4 regions of the Streptomyces sp. NPDC026206 genome follow, and region 2 is predicted to be linked to each of the others. Evidence: riboswitches for the same ligand, from Rfam matches in the RefSeq annotation. Region 2 holds a riboswitch; each other region holds the start of a gene.

The links. Region 2 has a riboswitch for cyclic di-AMP ahead of AB0F13_RS09860 (transglycosylase family protein). Riboswitches for the same ligand answer to the same signal wherever they lie in the genome.
Positions count from the first base shown of each region.
Region 1: linked by a shared signal. The riboswitch ahead of AB0F13_RS18070 (C40 family peptidase) and the one ahead of AB0F13_RS09860 (transglycosylase family protein) in region 2 are both predicted to bind cyclic di-AMP.
Region 3: linked by a shared signal. The riboswitch ahead of AB0F13_RS06455 (peptidoglycan DD-metalloendopeptidase family protein) and the one ahead of AB0F13_RS09860 (transglycosylase family protein) in region 2 are both predicted to bind cyclic di-AMP.
Region 4: linked by a shared signal. The riboswitch ahead of AB0F13_RS03775 (peptidoglycan DD-metalloendopeptidase family protein) and the one ahead of AB0F13_RS09860 (transglycosylase family protein) in region 2 are both predicted to bind cyclic di-AMP.

Region 1 covers NZ_JBEZYL010000011.1:214,890-217,083, forward strand. The annotation lists gene AB0F13_RS18070 (C40 family peptidase) at 469-942, opposite strand; cyclic di-AMP (ydaO/yuaA leader) riboswitch at 946-1,097, opposite strand; gene AB0F13_RS18075 (endo alpha-1,4 polygalactosaminidase) at 1,344-2,084, opposite strand.
Region 2 covers NZ_JBEZYL010000004.1:314,865-317,058, forward strand. The annotation lists gene AB0F13_RS09855 (transglycosylase family protein) at 1-709, shown strand, start outside; cyclic di-AMP (ydaO/yuaA leader) riboswitch at 1,004-1,151, shown strand; gene AB0F13_RS09860 (transglycosylase family protein) at 1,156-1,914, shown strand.
Region 3 covers NZ_JBEZYL010000003.1:33,547-35,740, forward strand. The annotation lists gene AB0F13_RS06455 (peptidoglycan DD-metalloendopeptidase family protein) at 116-1,390, opposite strand; cyclic di-AMP (ydaO/yuaA leader) riboswitch at 1,402-1,572, opposite strand; gene AB0F13_RS06460 (DEAD/DEAH box helicase) at 1,972-2,194, opposite strand, start outside.
Region 4 covers NZ_JBEZYL010000002.1:54,130-56,323, reverse strand. The annotation lists gene AB0F13_RS03780 (GntR family transcriptional regulator) at 1-46, opposite strand, end outside; gene AB0F13_RS03775 (peptidoglycan DD-metalloendopeptidase family protein) at 250-1,035, opposite strand; cyclic di-AMP (ydaO/yuaA leader) riboswitch at 1,047-1,201, opposite strand; gene AB0F13_RS03770 (pitrilysin family protein) at 1,435-2,194, opposite strand, start outside.

The sequences.
Region 1 (2,194 bases), on a different contig from region 2:
GGCCCGCTCGCCGTCGGGCCGGGGGGCGAAGGCCCGCAGCACCCGGGTGGCGTCGTCCTCGGTGATCTTCTCCAGGGTGCCGGAGAGCGCCAGGAACGGCCGTAACTCGTCGCGGCTGTTACCGGTCAGCAGGTCGATGTCGCCCGCCCGGCCGTCGCGCAGGGTGCGCCAGGGCACGTCCGGTACGAGGTCGCCGCCGTCGACGACCGGGCAGAAGGGGGCGCCCGAGCGGGCGAGCCGGCCCCAGCGGTCCTCGTGGGCGGGCAGGGCGGCCATGAGGGCGTCCACCTCGTCGGCCAGTCGCCGGGGCGCGATCGCGGCGAGGGGGGCCGCGGTGGGCGCGGCGCCGAGCCGGGCGGGGCGTCGCCCCGGACCTCCCGGCCCCGATGTGCCGGACGGGCTGATTGTGGGCCCGTCCGGCGAGCGGGGACAAGGGGGCCCGGCCGGCCGGGCGTCGTCCTGGTCGTCCTAGTTGACGCGCCCGTACCAGACGCTGTTGCTCCAGATCTTCTCCAGCCGGACGGAGGCGCCCGGCTTCGGCGCGTGCCAGATCTTGTTGCTACCCGCGTAGATCCCCACGTGGTAGACGTTGCTGCCCGAGTGGAAGAAGACGAGGTCGCCGGTCTGCCGGGAGCCGCCGGAGAGGTGCCGGGTGGAGTTGTACTGGCTCTGGGCCGTGCGTGGGAGGGTCTTGCCGGCCTTCTTGAACGAGTAGAGCGTCAGGCCCGAGCAGTCGAACCGGTTGGGGCCCGTGGCGCCGTACTGGTAGGGGGAGCCCTGCTTGGAGGCCGCGACCTTCAGTGCCTGTTCGCCCACGGTCGCCGCCTGTGCGCCGGGGGCGAGGCCGGGGACGAGCACCGATGCCGCGAGGGTGGCGGCGGTGAGGGCCGACGCGGTGGCGGCCCGGGAAGTGAGTGCGGTTATGCGAGGCATCGCAGACATGCCAAAGCCCTTCGGCATCCGCCTACGAAAGATGACCTGTCGGGTTCGGGCTGCGAAGTTGCCCGGCCACGTTGTGGCTTCACCCCAAGAACCACCGCGTTCGTGGTTCGTACCGCTTGGGTCTCCCGCTCCTGCCGATTCGTCGAATCGATTCCGCACCCGGTGCGGCGGCAGGACTCGGCGTCCGCCCGGGTCGCCCGCCTCGGTGACGGGATCTTGTGTTCGGTGAGAGATCCTGCACCATCAATCGCTCAGATTCGGCGCCCAAACGGTCATCTGTGAACTTCTTCACTTCAGAAGCAAACAGGGAACCATAACGCCTCCCTCACCCGCCATCTGCGCCTAAACCCTTGCCCCGCAGGGGACTTGAAGCACACGGGAATCAACTACCGCGGCCCCGTTCAACACGGGTGGCGCCAGGCGTCCAGCTCCAGCCTCTTCTTCATCGAACTCAGGCCCAGCCGCCCGGCCGTGCCGCAGAACTCCCCCGGCGACAGGTCGTATTCGACATGGAAGACCGCTTTGTTCTGCTTCACGAACGGCGTGAGCTTCTCGCACTCCCCGTACTGCGCGCACTGTTCGTTGACCGCGAAGTCGAAGTCCCGCACGAGCTCCGGAATCTGTTCGAGATCATTCTTCAAACCGATGGCCAGGCCCCGGTCATGAGCCAGTTTCACCAGCATCCGGTTGAAGGCCAGCTGATCGGCCGGTGAGAGCGGAAATCCGGTGCGGTTGCGGAAACCCTCGGTCAGATCGGGTTCCACCGCGTCGAAACCCTTCTGCCGGCACATGTCGATGCGGGCCGCCATGATCGGCCGCAGGGCGTCGAGGCGGCGGATGTCCAGCCATTTCTCGCCGTCCCAGCCCTTGTTGTTCTTCCCCAGCAGCGACCCGGGGAATTCCGACCGGTCGGGCCGGAAGTCCTCCCATGCCCCGGCGTTGATGTAACAGATCACCTTGCGGCCCCGGGAGTGCAGTTCCGCCACCGTCTCCGCGGAGTTCTCGAAACCGTCGATGTCGTAGACGGGCACGTCCACGGACGTGTCGACCTTCCCGCCGAGCTGCCACTGCCAGGGAATGCCCGGCCGGGGCTGCCAGCGGCGCGAGGCCGGTGGCGGGCCGCCGTCCGGCGTCGCCGTCATCCGGTCCGAGGGGCGGTCCCCGGAGGGCTCCGTCGCGTCGTCGGACGTGGCCGAACAGCCCGCGAGAACGAGCAGCAGCGCACCGAGCAGCCCCGCGCGGGCCCGCCTGC
Region 2 (2,194 bases):
CCAGGGCCCCGACGCCTGGCGCAGTTGCGCCGTCAGTTCGGGCCTGTCCAAGGACGCCCCGGCGCCGGACGTGAACCCCGGCCGGATCCAGAGCCCCGAGCCGGAGGCGACCACGCCCGCGCCCGAGCGCACCACCCCCGCCACGCCCGGGCACACGACCCCCGCGCCGGACGACCGTGCCCCCGGCTCCGCCGGGCCCACGCCCGGCGCGTCCCCCTCGCCCGGCACGCCGGCACCCTCCGCCGACCCGTCCGGGATCCCGTCGGCCATCCCGTCCACGGGCTCCTCGGCCCCCGCGAGCGGCACGCCCGGCCAGTCCGGTGACAAGGACCGCAAGGACCCGTCGGCCGAACCCTCCAACGGCCCCGCCACCCCGTCCGGTACGCCCTCGGGCACGCCCGCCGAGCCCGCGCCCGGCGCCACGCCCGCGCCCGGTGACGCGAGCGGGGAGGCCGGTACGGGCAAGCACCGCGCCGAGCCGCCGCGTTCCGGCGAGACGCAGCGCCCCTCGCGCGACGGCGGCGACGGACGCACGGGCGTCCCGGCCGCGGACGGCTACACCGTGCAGCCCGGTGACAACCTGTCAGCCATCGCGCAGGACCACTCGGTCACCGGTGGCTGGCAGACGCTCTATCAGAAGAACGAAAAAGTTGTCGGATCCGATCCGGACCTCATCCAGCCTGGTCAGCGACTCGACGTCCGTAAATAGCAGGGAGGTTCGGGCCGAATGTCCGTTCCAGTCGAAAGTGAGACATGGCTCTCGTTGACTGGACGCTGGACGGGACGCATCCGTTCTCCTCAAACCCCCTCTCACCTGCGGAAACAGGAGGTTCCTGCGGGTAACTTCAAGCAACTGTGGCTGAAAAGTGGGGTTTGAACCCGTCGGCCGCCTGTGTTTAACGTCGTCACCGCTCGTCATCGCGAGCACCGCGGTCGTCACGCCGAATCCTGCCGGCGACCGGGGGAGTCGTCGCGCAAGCGCCGTTGGCAGGAGCGGGGGAACCAAGGTAAGCCGCCGGAACGGCCGACGGTCTCGCGACCGGAGGACGGAACGGCTCGGGGTGAAGCCCGGAGCGCAGCCGCGCACCGGGCCGGGCAAACTCACAGCCCGAACCCGACAGCTCACCTCGTAGGCGTCGGTGAGGAAACCGACTCATGTCCAAGGGCAAGCACCGTCGTCCGTCCAAGGCCGTCCGCATCGTCACGCTCGCCGGCGTCACCGGCGTCGCCGTGGCAGCCCCGCTGATGGTCGCGACCTCCGCCAACGCCGCCTCCGTCTCCACCTGGGACAAGGTCGCCCAGTGCGAGTCCACCGGGAACTGGCACATCAACACCGGCAACGGCTACTACGGTGGCCTGCAGTTCTCGCAGTCCTCCTGGAAGGCCGCCGGCGGCACCCAGTACGCCGCGCGTGCCGACCTCGCCACCAAGGCCCAGCAGATCGCCACCGCCGAGCGCCTCCTGGCCATGCAGGGCCCGGGCGCCTGGGGCTGCGCGGGTGCCGGCGGCCTGAGCTCCGGTGGCGCGAAGGCCGACGTCGACACCTCCGGTTCCGGTTCCGGCGCCGTGTCGAAGAAGTCCTCGAAGTCCTCGCAGTCCGCCCCCGCGAGCGGGAACTCCGCCGGCAGCCGCGCCGACCGTGCCGAGCGCCCCGCCGCGCCCAAGCACGCCAAGCCGGCGCAGGAGTCCGAAGAGGCCCCGGCGGCCCCGAAGCAGAGCGCGCCCAAGCACGCCGCTCCGAAGACCGTCAAGCAGGGCGACGGCGAGTACGAGGTCAAGGAGGGCGACACCCTCGGCTCGATCGCCACGGCCAAGAAGGTCGACGGCGGCTGGCAGAAGCTGTTCGACCGCAACAAGGACATCATCGACAACGCAGATCTGATCTTCCCGGGTCAGAAGCTGCACCTCAGCTGATCACCGGCTGAGCGAGTCCGCTCATCCGCGAGTCCGCTCATCCGCGGGACCGCCCCGCTCCGATGCGTCTTCCCCCCCGAGCCGCATCGGAGCGGGGCTCCGCCGTTTCCCGGGGCACTGCCGGGCGGCGGCCCCGGGCGGCGTTCCCATTGAGCGAACACATCGTCCATTCATCCCGTGATCTCGGCTTTTGTGCCAATTTTCGGTCCGGCAACCGGTCCAAGGGCGGGCGCAGCCTCCGGGGCCCGTTAGGCTCGTGCTGCAGAACTCCAGACACACC
Region 3 (2,194 bases), on a different contig from region 2:
CGGCACTTTCCGCCGCGCGCCCCTGGCCCTGCCTGCGCCCCACGTCCCGGGCCCCCGGGCCCCACGTCCCGGGCCCGGCGGCCCCACATCGCGGCCCTTGCGCCCCGCATCGGCCCTACGGCTGCAGCCCCCTGGCGCGCAGCCACGACAGCGGGTCGACGGGCGCGCCGCCGCCCGGCCGCACCTCCAGGTGCAGATGGGGGCCGGTGACATTGCCGGTCGCGCCGACCCGGGCGATGATCGTGCCCGTACCGACCTTCCCGGACGTGACCACCATGGACGACAGGTGGCAGTACCAGATCTCGGTTCCGTCGCCGAGCGTCAGCACGATCCGGTAGCCGTACGCGCCCGCCCACCCGGCCTGGGTGACCGTACCGCCGCCCACCGCCTTGACCGGGGTGCCGGTCGGGGCGGCGAAGTCCTCACCGGTGTGGTTCGCGGACCACATGTTCCCGGCCTGCCCGAAGCCCGCGGTGAGGGTGTACGAGCCCACGGGGAGGGTGAACGAGCCGGTGAGCGCGGAACCGCCCCTCCCGGAGGCCGGGGCGGAGTGCCTCGCGGGGGCGGCGGCCTCCTCGGACCCGCCCGATTCCGCCTTCGCACCCTCGTCGGCAGCCGGTCCGGGTGACCGGGCCGCCCCGGCCGCTGGGGCCGCCCCGGCCGCTGGGGCCGCTGCCTGAGCGGCCTGCGCCGCCGCCTTCTCCGACTCCTGCGCCTCGTGCGCCTTCTCCGACTCCCGCGCCTCCTGCACCTCGTGCGCCTCGGCCTTCTCCGCCGCGGCCTTCCGTTTCTGCTCCGCCGCCGCATGCGCCTCGCTCTCGCGTGCGGCCTCGTCGGCGGCGTTCTGCTGGCGCTCCGCCTGCTGGAGGATGCGGGCACGCAGCGCCTCGCCCGCGTCGGCCGTGCTGCGCGTGGCTTCCACAGTGACCGGTGCCTGGGCACCGGCCTCGGCCCGGACCGAGACCCCGTCGCCGGAGGCCTGCTTCTCCTCGCCGCCGGATATGAGGGAGCCGACGCCCGGGATCTTCTGCGCCAGGTCCGGCACGGATATCGGCGCCGGACGGTCCTGAGCGCTCGCCATTCCGCCCGCACCGACCGCCGCGATGACACCGACGCCCAGCACCGCGCCGCTGCGGGCCATGGTGCCGCCGCGCTGCTTGACGACGCGGTGCCGGCCGCGGACGGGCGGCGCCACGGAGTCCTCCGTGGGGTTCCACTCGCTCCAGGGTTCCCCGGCGGCGGCGTACGCGGTGCCACCCGGAGCGTCAGCCGGGGTCTCATCCGTGGATTCGTACGTGGATTCGTACGTGGATTCATCCGTAGATTCATACGGAGAGCCGTACGAAGGGTCGTACGAACTGTCGTCGTGCGCAGGCCTGTTGGACGCCACGGAGGCGCACTCCTTTCCTTCCCACTCGCCTACCGGGTCAGCGTGGGGGTCCCTCCCAGGCCGTTCAGGCTCTGAGGGAGGGTTCGGAGCAGGAAGGTCCCCTACGGGCCGGCGCGCGGTCCGATTCACCCCAAAGTTGATGGTTCCCCGGTTCCGCCCACGGGATTCGGCGAAGGCGCGCGGCGCCGCCTCTTGCGGCGGCTGCGACAACCGCGCTGCGTTATCGAACGTTAATAGACATGGCTACCGGTTTCCAAGCCGAAAGCGTGAAACTGCACGCCTCTTGGGCGGATTTTGCGATGCGGTGAAGCTGACCGTTCGTCAGTTGTTATTCGTCCGAATGCGGACGGTACGGGGTGGTGGTCCGGTCCGGGTGAACGTGTGGGTGACGACGGCGGGGCGGTGGCGGAGCGGTCGGCGCGGCGGCAAGAGAGGGCAGAGGGACGGGCAACCAGCCCCCGGACATGCGGACGGGCTGCCGGGCCCGGCAGCCATCGGCTGCCGTACGGGCCCGGCAGCCCGTCTGCATCTACATCTGTGTCACCTAGCGGGGCGTCGCGGCGCCCCGCCTCACTCCGGCGTCAGGACGTGGCGGAGCGGCGGCCGCCGCCACCGGCACCGCCGCTGCGGCGCGAGCGGCCGACGGCGTTGCCCGGACGGGTGCCGCCCGAGCGGCGCGAACCCTCGGCGCCGCCGTTGCCGCCGAAGCCGCGGAAGGGGCGCCCGCCACCGTTGCCGCTGCCGGAACCACCGGCGGCGGAACCACCGGCCGCCTCCGTACGGGTACGGCCGCGGCCGCCGCGG
Region 4 (2,194 bases), on a different contig from region 2:
CGGAAATGCGGCGGCCGCTGTGCACCGCCTCGCCATCGCCGTTCACGTACGGCCCCGCATGGCTGTACCTCCGACTTATGACCTGACCCCCGTGAATCACGGACGATTGACGACCGTTCAGCGACTCTATGGCAATCGGGTGGGATTTCCGATGGGTCAGCCGGTTCATGGATATTTTTTGGCCAAACGCGAAGACCCCGGCCAGGGGCCGGGGTCTTTCGGAAAGCTTGGTGCGCCGCCTGCGCGGTCCTACAGGCTGACGCCGTGGGCGCCCATGTAGGCGACCGGGTCGATGTCGGTGCCGTAGGTGGCGCCGGTACGGGCCTCGAAGTGCAGGTGCGGGCCGGTGACGTTGCCGGTGGCGCCGGAGAGGCCGATCTGCTGGCCCGGGGTGACCGTCTGGCCGACGGAGACGTCGATCGAGGAGAGGTGGCCGTACTGCGTGTAGGTGCCGTCCGACATCTTGATGACGACGTTGTTGCCGTACGCGCCGCCCCAGCCGGCCTCGACGATGGTGCCGGAGCCGACCGCGCGCACCGAGGTGCCCGTCTCGGCGTGCATGTCGATGCCGGTGTGGCTGCCGGAGGACCACAGGCCGCTGGAGGCCTTGTAGGAGGTGGAGACGTAGGAGCCGTCGATCGGGCTCACGAAGGTGCCCAGGCGCTTGCGCTCCTCGTCGCGGGCGGCGCGCTCCTTGGCGGCGCGCTCCTCCTCGAGCTTGCGCTTGGCCTCTTCGGCGCGCTGCTTGGCGTCGGCGGCCCGCTGCTTGGCCGTGGCCTCGGCCTGGAGCCGGATGGCGGCCTCGTCGGCGGCGCTGCGCTGGGTCTCGGCCTGGGCGTCGACGTTGTCGGCCATGACGTCGCCGATGACGATGGCCTGGGTCAGGCCGGTGTCCTCAAGGCGGTGGTTGTCGTCGGTGGCGGCGAACGCCGGGGCGGCGACACCGGCGACCACACCCGCGGCGGCGAGGGTGGCTATGCCCGCCACATTGGCGCTGACACGCACGGCTCGGCTCGGACGACGGTGTTTACCCATGGCTGGGCGATCCTTTCCTTCCTTCTCGCCTACCGGGTTAGCTGACGGGTTCGGAGCAGGAAGGTCTCCTACGGCTCCCTCGTGAAAGGGACCCGATTCACCCCAGGGACGTTTGGGTCCCCGGCTCCCCTCGGCTCGCGCCTCGGGAACTCGGCGATGGCTGTCCGGGACCGCGGTTGCGGCTCCGATCTGACGGACTGCCGCCCTGACGCTAAACGGCGTCAGATTCGAACGGCAAACAGAACGGGGCTTTTATGACGTACGCCACACGACCAACGTGCAACCACTGCATGAAACTGGACATAAGGGAGGCGCGTGCGCCTCTGCGGGCTCACGCGCCTCCCTTGTCCACTCATATCCGGCACATCGGCACAGGGGATGCCGGGTGTTGAGCACCCGTCAGGCGGGGATGACGGTCACCGCGCCGATACCGAGGGCCTTGACCGGCTCGGTGATCTCGGCGGCGTCACCGACGAGGACGGTGACCATGCGGTCCACGGGGAACGCGCTGACGGCGGCCGCGGTGGCCTCCACCGTGCCGGTCTCCGCGAGGCGTTCGTACAGCCGCGCCTGGAAGTCGTCCGGGAGGTACTGCTCCACCTGGTCGGCGAGGGTGGCCGCGACGGCGGCCGCCGTCTCGTACTTCAGCGGTGCGACGCCGACCAGGTTCTGCACGGCGACGTCACGCTCGGCCTCGGTCAGTCCCTCCGCGGCCAGCGTGCGCAGCACGGCCCACAGGTCCTCCAGCGCCGGGCCGGTGTTGGGGGTGTCCACGGAGCCGCTGATGGCGAGCAGGCCCGTGCCCGTGGCGCCCTCGGACGGGGGCACCGAGCGCAGCACCTGACCGAAGGCCCGGACGCCGTAGGTGTAGCCCTTCTCCTCGCGCAGGACGCGGTCCAGGCGGGAGGTGAGGGTGCCGCCGAGGCAGTACGTGCCGAGCACCTGGGCGGGCCAGAGCCGGTCGTGCCGGTCGGGGCCGACGCGGCCGATGAGCAGCTGCGTCTGGACCGCGCCGGGGCGGTCCACGATCACGACGCGGCCGGTGTCGTCCGCGGTGACCGCCGGTACGGGCCGGGGCTCGGCGCCCGGTCCGGTCCAGGTGCCCAGCGACTCGGCCAGGGCCTCGTCGAGGTCGATGCCGGTGAAGTCGCCGACGATG